Regions from separate parts of the Lysinibacillus sp. FSL K6-0232 genome, predicted to be linked through region 2. Evidence: a T-box and tRNA genes for the amino acid it is inferred to sense, from the RefSeq annotation. Region 2 holds a T-box; the other regions hold tRNA genes.
What was found. A T-box is a leader RNA that pairs with one kind of tRNA and senses whether it is charged. The one in region 2 lies ahead of alaS (alanine--tRNA ligase), so its partner is inferred to be a tRNA-Ala.

Region 1 (3,245 bases), 2.3 Mb from region 2:
TAACGATCTGGGCACTGTCTCAACGAGAGACTCGGTGAAATTATAGTACCTGTGAAGATGCAGGTTACCCGCGACAGGACGGAAAGACCCCGTGGAGCTTTACTGTAGCCTGATATTGAATTTTGGTACAACTTGTACAGGATAGGTAGGAGCCAGAGATCTCGGAGCGCCAGCTTCGAAGGAGGCGTCGGTGGGATACTACCCTGGTTGTATTGAAATTCTAACCCATGCCCCTTAGCGGGGCAGGAGACAGTGTCAGGCGGACAGTTTGACTGGGGCGGTCGCCTCCTAAAAGGTAACGGAGGCGCCCAAAGGTTCCCTCAGAATGGTTGGAAATCATTCGTAGAGTGTAAAGGCACAAGGGAGCTTGACTGCGAGACCGACAAGTCGAGCAGGGTCGAAAGACGGGCTTAGTGATCCGGTGGTTCCGCATGGAAGGGCCATCGCTCAACGGATAAAAGCTACCCCGGGGATAACAGGCTTATCTCCCCCAAGAGTCCACATCGACGGGGAGGTTTGGCACCTCGATGTCGGCTCATCGCATCCTGGGGCTGTAGTCGGTCCCAAGGGTTGGGCTGTTCGCCCATTAAAGCGGTACGCGAGCTGGGTTCAGAACGTCGTGAGACAGTTCGGTCCCTATCCGTCGTGGGCGTAGGAAATTTGAGAGGAGCTGTCCTTAGTACGAGAGGACCGGGATGGACACACCGCTGGTGTACCAGTTGTCTTGCCAAAGGCATCGCTGGGTAGCTATGTGTGGACGGGATAAGTGCTGAAAGCATCTAAGCATGAAGCCCCCCTCAAGATGAGATTTCCCATTACGCAAGTAAGTAAGATCCCTCAAAGACGATGAGGTAGATAGGTTCGAGGTGGAAGTGTGGCGACACATGGAGCTGACGAATACTAATCGATCGAGGACTTAACCAAAACCAGTTTGACGCAATTCAATGCACCGTTTATCCAGTTTTGAAAGAATAATTCTTTCAATTGAATAAGTGAAGTGATAATGGCAAAGAGGTCACACCCGTTTCCATACCGAACACGGAAGTTAAGCTCTTTCGCGCCGATGGTAGTTGGGGGCTTCCCCCTGTGAGAGTAGGACGTCGCTTCGCTTATTTTTTATGTGGAGGATTAGCTCAGCTGGGAGAGCACCTGCCTTACAAGCAGGGGGTCGGCGGTTCGAGCCCGTCATCCTCCACCATTATGGTCCCGTGGTGTAGCGGTTAACATGCCTGCCTGTCACGCAGGAGATCGCCGGTTCGATCCCGGTCGGGACCGCCATATTATATGCCGGTGTAGCTCAGTTGGTAGAGCAACTGACTTGTAATCAGTAGGTCGTGGGTTCGACTCCTATCGCCGGCATCATTCCCTTGGAGGGGTAGCGAAGTGGCTAAACGCGGCGGACTGTAAATCCGCTCCTTAGGGTTCGGCGGTTCGAATCCGTCCCCCTCCACCATTTTTAGGGGCATAGTTCAACGGTAGAATAGAGGTCTCCAAAACCTTTGGTGTGGGTTCGATTCCTACTGCCCCTGCCAGGTCTTGAGGTACTCGTTCATATGTAGCTGTTATCATATATAGTGGCGATTGTGGCGAAGTGGTTAACGCATCGGATTGTGGTTCCGACATTCGTGGGTTCGATTCCCATCAGTCGCCCCATTTTAATGTTGGGGTATAGCCAAGCGGTAAGGCAACGGATTTTGATTCCGTCATGCCTAGGTTCGAATCCTAGTACCCCAGCCATTTTTTCTTTTATGAGCCATTAGCTCAGTTGGTAGAGCATCTGACTTTTAATCAGAGGGTCGAAGGTTCGAGTCCTTCATGGCTCATTGTTATTACATAATAAGCGCCCGTAGCTCAATTGGATAGAGCGTCTGACTACGGATCAGAAGGTTATGGGTTCGACTCCTGTCGGGCGCGCCAATAAAATGTGTTTTCGGAATGTAGCTCAGCTTGGTAGAGCACTTGGTTTGGGACCAAGGGGTCGTAGGTTCGAATCCTGTCATTCCGACCATTTTCTAAAATGATGGGGCCTTAGCTCAGCTGGGAGAGCGCCTGCCTTGCACGCAGGAGGTCAGCGGTTCGATCCCGCTAGGCTCCACCATATATTTTAATATTTTTGGAGGTATACCCAAGTCTGGCTGAAGGGATCGGTCTTGAAAACCGACAGGCGGGTAACACCGCGCGGGGGTTCGAATCCCTCTACCTCCTCCATTTCTCGGGTCAGTAGCTCAGTTGGTAGAGCATTAGATTGAAGCTCTAAGTGTCGGCGGTTCGATTCCGTCCTGACCCACCATTATTTGCGGGTGTAGTTTAATGGTAAAACCTCAGCCTTCCAAGCTGATGTCGTGAGTTCGATTCTCATCACCCGCTCCAAGGGCCTATAGCTCAGCTGGTTAGAGCGCACGCCTGATAAGCGTGAGGTCGATGGTTCGAGTCCATTTAGGCCCATCAATCATCATTATTCCGAAGTAGCTCAGTTGGTAGTAGCACCTGACTGTTAATCAGGTTGTCGCAGGTTCGAGTCCTGCCTTCGGAGCCACGGCCCGTTGGTCAAGTGGTTAAGACACCGCCCTTTCACGGCGGTAACACGGGTTCGAATCCCGTACGGGTCATCAAGCATGTAGCATAAGTATATGTTACATGCTTTTTTATTTGTCTTTATACTTGTGAATAGTAATGAGGAAATTTAATAAGTATTAGGATAACTAATGGAAAGAGCTGTTCATATATATTTACTTAATAATATATTGACTGCCCTCTCTTAGAAAAATTGATTCTACGATAAATATGTTAATAATTACAGGTCGGCTATAGAAAAAGATGATGCTGGATAAAATATGTCTGTATTTAAAAAATTTAACTGTCATAAATGAGTCCCATCATCGACAATAGTCAAATTACAATGACTTCGGCAAATGCCAAATAGCCGAGGTACATTTCTATATGGATATTTATGATATTCGTTGGGCAGGTAGTAACTATTTTGTTCAGAAATTGTTTAGTACAATATGCTAATCTATACATGTCATCGTAATTCAAAGCCTAGGCATTCAATTTGTGCCTAGGCTTTTCCATTGTTTAATTTTATATAAAATAACATAACAACTAGCTTTAATTTTGAACAAACTATTTCATATATAAAATATGTATGTTTTTTTAAAAGATATTTTCATGGTGCTAGCACTTTCCTTCCTCTAATATGAGGGTAGATGGAGGAATTGGACTATGAATAGACAGGAGATACAGCA
Region 2 (3,245 bases):
ATGCCTACTTCTTCTGCATACTCCTCCGTTAATTCAATTGGGAAGCCATACGTATCATATAAACGGAAAGCATCTGCACCTGGAATATAATCATGTCCAGCTGCTTTTTGTGATTCTACAACCTCATTAAAAATGGCAAGACCACCGTCTAATGTTTCATGGAAGCGAATTTCTTCATTTTTAATAACACGTTGAATAAATTCACATTTTTCCGTTACCTCTGGATAGAAGTCTTCCATAATTTTACCCACAGTTGGCACTAGTTCAAACATAAATGGCTTTTCAATACCGATTTGTTTTGCATAACGAACAGCGCGGCGTAATAAGCGACGCAATACATAGCCACGGCCTTCATTGGATGGAAGCGCACCATCCCCAATCGCAAACGCCACTGTACGAATATGGTCTGCAATCACTTTAAATGGTGTATTAATATCCTCTTCTGAGCCAAAGATTTCATTTAAATCTACTTCATCTGGACGCTTATATTGACGGTTAGCAAATTCCTCAATTTTTTCAATAATCGGCATAAATAAATCCGTATCAAAGTTTGTTGGTACATTTTGCACAACGGATACAATACGCTCTAAGCCCATACCAGTATCAATATTTTGCTTTGGTAGTGGCGTGTAAGTGCCATCAGGATTGTGGTTAAATTGTGAGAACACTAGGTTCCAAATTTCAAGATAGCGCTCATTTTCTCCACCGGGATACATTTCTGGATCATTTTCATCTGAACCATATTCTTCGCCACGGTCATAAAAAATCTCCGAGTTTGGACCTGATGGACCTTCACCAATATCCCAAAAGTTTCCTTCTAAACGAATTAAACGCTCTTCTGGAATGCCAATTTCCTTATGCCAAACATCGTAAGCTTCCTGATCCTCAGGATGAAGTGTAATGGATAATAGCTCAGGGTCAAAGCCCATCCACTTTTTATCCGTTAAAAACTCCCAAGCATAGTGAATTGCTTCCTTTTTGAAATAATCGCCAATCGAAAAATTCCCTAGCATTTCAAAAAATGTATGGTGACGCGCTGTTTTCCCTACGTTTTCAATATCATTTGTACGAATGGATTTTTGCGCATTGGTAATACGTGGATTATCAGGAATCACACGTCCATCAAAATATGGCTTTAATGTAGCAACACCTGAGTTAATCCACAGCAATGATGGATCATTAATGGGCACAAGCGGTGCTGATGGCTCATGATGATGCCCTTTTTCTTTAAAGAATTCTAAATACATACGACGAATATCTACTGCTTTCATGAAAAAAATTCCTCCTAAAATGTTTTGTAAAAATACGATAGATATGCAAAAAAGCCCTCATCCCAATAAAGGGACGAGGACTTGTAACAATCTCGCGGTACCACCCTAGTTGTAAGCATGCAAAAATGCTTACCTCTCTAGCACTTGTAACGTCAGTGAACGGCAGGGATTAGCTGCACTCTGGAGTAGCTTTCGGTATTTGCTATTGTGAGGATTTTTTCAGCCAAGAAATCCCTTTCTTCTACACGCACAAATACGTACTTGTTCCATCATCGTTTTTACTATAGCTCTACCGAAAATTATAAAAAAAATAAGTTCCACTGTCAATCAGCACAATGATAATGAATGCTTCTATATCTTGAGCAATTAATCGCTGTTTAAAAAATCCTCTACTCTTTGCACTAAATGCATACGATTATAGGTTTGATAAAGCATAGATGATAAACGAACAGGATCGCCAAAGAAAAAGCGTTCATACAATGTTTGTCTTGTACCAAAGCTACTCATTGTTAAATCCCAAGCTAAACGGAATTTTTGAACCCGCTTCTCCCCATCATCCTGAAATGATTGTAAGTAGTGTGCAAGATTACCCTCATCCTTGGCAAATGCTTGTGCACTTGGTATAGACATTAAGCCACTTGCGCCAAGTAATTGAATGATTTCCGTAAAGGTCGGATATGCTTTCGGAAAAATTTGAATAGCAACTTGAAGTGTCGCTAGGTTTGGTCGAACAAACCCAAATTGATCTCGCTGTGCTTCGATTTCAGATTTTATTAGCAATGCTTTCATCGTTTCAAGCGTGACGATAATATCGACCACTTTTTGCTGTACATGCTGATAATCGCCAATATTAATGGTATCGACAATGGACTGCACAACGCCTAGCACAAATTCCGTTTTCGCAATTTGACGAGAAAGCACCTGATGTAATGTATAGGCTTTAAAGCCGCTAACATCCATAAAATGATTTGCAACATCCACATTTTCATAATAAAAAACACGTTCCCAAGGGACAACAACATTATCAAATACAACAATGGCATCCATTTCTTCAAAACGAGCACTCAATGGATGATCAAAGATCGAATCCCCACCAACAAAAGATTGTCGACATAAAAACTTTAGACCTTCCGTATTACTTGGTATAGAAAAGCCAAAAGCTTTCCATTCATCATAGCCATTTGTTGATAAGACAAGCAGTTCATCGGTAATTCCGCCTTGTGTTGCAAGCAACCTTGCCCCTTTTATCACTAATCCCTTGCTTGTTTTGCCAACAATTTTAGCAGCAATGGTTACTTCTTCATCTTCAAAATAAAGCCGTTTACGATTAACCTGAGGCTCTATAAAGGTATGTGTCATTGTTAAATCATGCTCACGAGCATCCTCATAAAACTGTTGTAAATGCTCTGGAAAACAATTTGGCTTATCTTTTAAAAAGTCGGATGCTGAGGCTAATGCCATTAATGTTGTATTCATATAATCAGGACTTCTGCCCATAAAACCATGTGAACATAAGGCCCATTCTTGTGCAGCATAACGCCTTTTTACAAGGTCTTCTGGCGTTATCACTTGAAGAAAGGACATCCCGACTCTCTCTTTACTAGTTGGCGATTCATAGGTCATTGTTTCAAGCAGCTCCTGCTGATGTTGTAAATCAAAGAGCTTCGCTTGACTTTGCATAACCCCTTTAAAGGCTGGATGCTCTGACACCTTCCCTGTTATAACGTCCCCATCAATTGAAATATACGACTTTAAAGCATCAATACGGTCAATATATTGCTGTCCTGTTCGAATTGGCATGCTGTCACCCCTAAATAGTTCTATGTTTTTGTACTCATGTAGTATATGAAATAACTAAATAGTAGGTGAATTGCAAAACCCGATCAGCTATATGCTAATCGGGTCAGACTGTAGACAAAAGCCATCGAGAGGTTCACTCTCGATGGGCTTTTGTCATTTTTCTTCCTATTTTAT
Region 3 (3,245 bases), 360 kb from region 2:
AGGTGATTTTTACTGGATTGCCGATAGCCTTACAGAGGAATATGTGAATGACATTGCATACCAAGATCATTATTTCTTTTTTGCAGGCAATGAGATACTAGATGTTCAATATTCAAATGGTCAATACTATATAGAAATAAATAGAATATTTGATTTCTACGATGCACAAGATAACTATCAATTCTATGATCGCTATAAGATCTATACGGTGATTACGGTGCATATAAAATTGCAAATATTAAAATTCACTACTTTCAATGTAATCAAAAAGTGCAGCGAATGACTCTAAACTCATCCACTGCACTGTTAGATGCTATCCGTCGATTTAGCGTCACTTTCACGCTTCTATCCGTCTAGTAGAGGCGGCTATCCAGCTCTCGACTATTTTGAACAAAAAAATGCAGTAGATGAACGTTCATCTACTGCATTTTGTATGACCCGTACGGGATTCGAACCCGTGTTACCGCCGTGAAAGGGCGGTGTCTTAACCACTTGACCAACGGGCCCATGGCGGAGAAGGAGGGATTTGAACCCTCGCGCCGGTTACCCGACCTACACCCTTAGCAGGGGCGCCTCTTCAGCCTCTTGAGTACTTCCCCTTTTGGCTCCGAAGGCAGGACTCGAACCTGCGACAACCTGATTAACAGTCAGGTGCTACTACCAACTGAGCTACTTCGGAATATTGGTGGGCCTAAATGGACTCGAACCATCGACCTCACGCTTATCAGGCGTGCGCTCTAACCAGCTGAGCTATAGGCCCTCTCTGGAGCGGGTGATGGGAATCGAACCCACGACATCAGCTTGGAAGGCTGAGGTTTTACCATTAAACTACACCCGCATACATGGTGGGTCAGGACGGAATCGAACCGCCGACACTTAGAGCTTCAATCTAATGCTCTACCAACTGAGCTACTGACCCACATGTTAAAATAAATGGCGGTCCCGACCGGGATCGAACCGGCGATCTCCTGCGTGACAGGCAGGCATGTTAACCGCTACACCACGGGACCATTTGATTGCTTTCATCCATAAAAATTGGTTGCGGGGGCCGGATTTGAACCAACGACCTTCGGGTTATGAGCCCGACGAGCTACCACTGCTCCACCCCGCGATAATTATATACTGTTTCGAGTTTTTCAAGCACCATTTATCAAAATTTAAAACTGGAGGAGGTAGAGGGATTCGAACCCCCGCGCGGTGTTACCCGCCTGTCGGTTTTCAAGACCGATCCCTTCAGCCAGACTTGGGTATACCTCCGTAACAATATATAAATGGTGGACCTTGCAGGACTCGAACCTGCGACCGGACGGTTATGAGCCGTCTGCTCTAACCAACTGAGCTAAAGGTCCTTTAAGATGGCGGCAGAGGGGATCGAACCCCCGACCTTACGGGTATGAACCGTACGCTCTAGCCAGCTGAGCTACGCCGCCAGGATCTTTATACTGGTTATTAAATCATGGTGGAGCCTAGCGGGATCGAACCGCTGACCTCCTGCGTGCAAGGCAGGCGCTCTCCCAGCTGAGCTAAGGCCCCATAATTTTTTTGGAAATGGTCGGGAAGACAGGATTCGAACCTGCGACCCCTTGGTCCCAAACCAAGTGCTCTACCAAGCTGAGCTACTTCCCGTACATTTTATTGGCGCGCCCGACAGGAGTCGAACCCATAACCTTCTGATCCGTAGTCAGACGCTCTATCCAATTGAGCTACGGGCGCATATAAAAATGGTGCCGAGGACCGGAATCGAACCGGTACGGTAGTCACCTACCGCAGGATTTTAAGTCCTGTGCGTCTGCCAGTTCCGCCACCCCGGCACATTTGGAGCGGAAGACGAGGTTCGAACTCGCGACCCCCACCTTGGCAAGGTGGTGTTCTACCACTGAACTACTTCCGCATGTGCTTACGTTTTTTAAAATCTGGTATATATAAAGAATGGTGCGGGTGAAGGGAGTCGAACCCCCACGCCTTGCGGCGCTAGATCCTAAGTCTAGTGCGTCTGCCAATTCCGCCACACCCGCTTAATGGTTGGTATTCAAAATGGTGAGCCATGAAGGACTCGAACCTTCGACCCTCTGATTAAAAGTCAGATGCTCTACCAACTGAGCTAATGGCTCAAAAAAATGGTGCCGGCTGTAGGAGTCGAACCCACGACCTACTGATTACAAGTCAGTTGCTCTACCAACTGAGCTAAGCCGGCAACATGGTGGAGGATGACGGGCTCGAACCGCCGACCCCCTGCTTGTAAGGCAGGTGCTCTCCCAGCTGAGCTAATCCTCCTGGGTAATATGCCTAGCGACGTCCTACTCTCGCAGGGGGAAGCCCCCAACTACCATCGGCGCGAAAGAGCTTAACTTCCGTGTTCGGGATGGGAACGGGTGTGACCTCTTTGCCATTATCACTAGACTTTTACTATGTATCTTGTTTTGAAGCTGTTACCATGTCCTTCAAGACAAGAATTATTGTATAACGTTTTTTAATATTATGCAACACTTTTTTTATAAAAAAAGAAATTATTACTTTTTAAAGATATTTTTGTTAAGTAAGAGAAAATATTGCCCTGCAACACATTATAGCAATTGTTAATTCAAAAGAAAACAATTATTTTATAATATCAAGCATGTTGATTATAGAAATATATACTATAAACAGGCATGTTTTGTAGGAAAGAGGAACGACTTCAGCCAAAATAAATTAGTTGAAGCTATAGTTCCCCCTCAACGAAAATTAACAGTTTCGTAGATATTATCTGTAAAATAAAGGATAATCATTACGCATCTTATAATCCATTGTTAAATAGCAACAAGAGCCTTTTGTAATGTTTCAATCTCCTCAAATGTTGTAGACGGGCCAAAAGATATTCTAAAAAATTGTCGTGCTACCTCACTAGTATAACCCATTGATAAAATTGCTTTTGTGCCAGATTCACTATGAATATCACATGCACTTCCTGTAGAAATACAGATACCTGCTTCATTTAACTTCAATAATACATATTGTCCTTCCACTTTCTCCATCATCACACCACAAATACTAGGTAATTGCTGATGACATTCTATAAGCTGACAGTTTTTTGGTAAGTTGCTTGTGAAAAATTTTCTTAACGCCTTATAGTGCTGCCAGTCATACTGATAGTCTTCAATCGCTGTCGCAAAAGCAACAATTGCTGGTGTATCAATGGTCCCTCCTCTTAAGCCTCGCTCATGTGTAACGCCTGGTGCTAGTGCAGGAACACGAATTACTGGATTTAT

Region 1: it has a tRNA-Ala gene. The T-box ahead of alaS (alanine--tRNA ligase) is inferred to sense a tRNA for this amino acid. The anticodon was not compared.
Region 3: it has a tRNA-Ala gene. The T-box ahead of alaS (alanine--tRNA ligase) is inferred to sense a tRNA for this amino acid. The anticodon was not compared.

Annotation. Positions count from the first base shown of each region.
Region 1 is NZ_JBBOYW010000001.1:315,988-319,232, forward strand. Features, by position in the region: rRNA gene MHB42_RS01460 (23S ribosomal RNA) at 1-924, shown strand, start outside; rRNA gene rrf (5S ribosomal RNA) at 994-1,109, shown strand; tRNA gene MHB42_RS01470 (tRNA-Val) at 1,123-1,198, shown strand; tRNA gene MHB42_RS01475 (tRNA-Asp) at 1,203-1,278, shown strand; tRNA gene MHB42_RS01480 (tRNA-Thr) at 1,287-1,359, shown strand; tRNA gene MHB42_RS01485 (tRNA-Tyr) at 1,370-1,453, shown strand; tRNA gene MHB42_RS01490 (tRNA-Trp) at 1,459-1,532, shown strand; tRNA gene MHB42_RS01495 (tRNA-His) at 1,578-1,653, shown strand; tRNA gene MHB42_RS01500 (tRNA-Gln) at 1,663-1,737, shown strand; tRNA gene MHB42_RS01505 (tRNA-Lys) at 1,751-1,823, shown strand; tRNA gene MHB42_RS01510 (tRNA-Arg) at 1,841-1,917, shown strand; tRNA gene MHB42_RS01515 (tRNA-Pro) at 1,932-2,008, shown strand; tRNA gene MHB42_RS01520 (tRNA-Ala) at 2,023-2,098, shown strand; tRNA gene MHB42_RS01525 (tRNA-Ser) at 2,116-2,208, shown strand; tRNA gene MHB42_RS01530 (tRNA-Phe) at 2,215-2,290, shown strand; tRNA gene MHB42_RS01535 (tRNA-Gly) at 2,297-2,370, shown strand; tRNA gene MHB42_RS01540 (tRNA-Ile) at 2,372-2,445, shown strand; tRNA gene MHB42_RS01545 (tRNA-Asn) at 2,460-2,536, shown strand; tRNA gene MHB42_RS01550 (tRNA-Glu) at 2,538-2,609, shown strand; gene MHB42_RS01555 (nitric oxide synthase oxygenase) at 3,223-3,245, shown strand, end outside.
Region 2 is NZ_JBBOYW010000001.1:2,634,788-2,638,032, forward strand. Features, by position in the region: gene alaS (alanine--tRNA ligase) at 1-1,271, opposite strand, end outside; T-box leader at 1,338-1,553, opposite strand; gene hpaB (4-hydroxyphenylacetate 3-monooxygenase, oxygenase component) at 1,638-3,071, opposite strand.
Region 3 is NZ_JBBOYW010000001.1:2,993,589-2,996,833, forward strand. Features, by position in the region: gene MHB42_RS14530 (TcaA NTF2-like domain-containing protein) at 1-283, shown strand, start outside; tRNA gene MHB42_RS14535 (tRNA-Glu) at 435-506, opposite strand; tRNA gene MHB42_RS14540 (tRNA-Ser) at 509-599, opposite strand; tRNA gene MHB42_RS14545 (tRNA-Asn) at 603-679, opposite strand; tRNA gene MHB42_RS14550 (tRNA-Ile) at 684-760, opposite strand; tRNA gene MHB42_RS14555 (tRNA-Gly) at 765-838, opposite strand; tRNA gene MHB42_RS14560 (tRNA-Phe) at 844-919, opposite strand; tRNA gene MHB42_RS14565 (tRNA-Asp) at 935-1,010, opposite strand; tRNA gene MHB42_RS14570 (tRNA-Met) at 1,037-1,111, opposite strand; tRNA gene MHB42_RS14575 (tRNA-Ser) at 1,165-1,257, opposite strand; tRNA gene MHB42_RS14580 (tRNA-Ile) at 1,273-1,349, opposite strand; tRNA gene MHB42_RS14585 (tRNA-Met) at 1,357-1,430, opposite strand; tRNA gene MHB42_RS14590 (tRNA-Ala) at 1,458-1,533, opposite strand; tRNA gene MHB42_RS14595 (tRNA-Pro) at 1,550-1,626, opposite strand; tRNA gene MHB42_RS14600 (tRNA-Arg) at 1,637-1,713, opposite strand; tRNA gene MHB42_RS14605 (tRNA-Leu) at 1,723-1,811, opposite strand; tRNA gene MHB42_RS14610 (tRNA-Gly) at 1,817-1,891, opposite strand; tRNA gene MHB42_RS14615 (tRNA-Leu) at 1,931-2,015, opposite strand; tRNA gene MHB42_RS14620 (tRNA-Lys) at 2,036-2,111, opposite strand; tRNA gene MHB42_RS14625 (tRNA-Thr) at 2,119-2,194, opposite strand; tRNA gene MHB42_RS14630 (tRNA-Val) at 2,199-2,274, opposite strand; rRNA gene rrf (5S ribosomal RNA) at 2,285-2,400, opposite strand; gene MHB42_RS14640 (cysteine desulfurase family protein) at 2,787-3,245, opposite strand, start outside.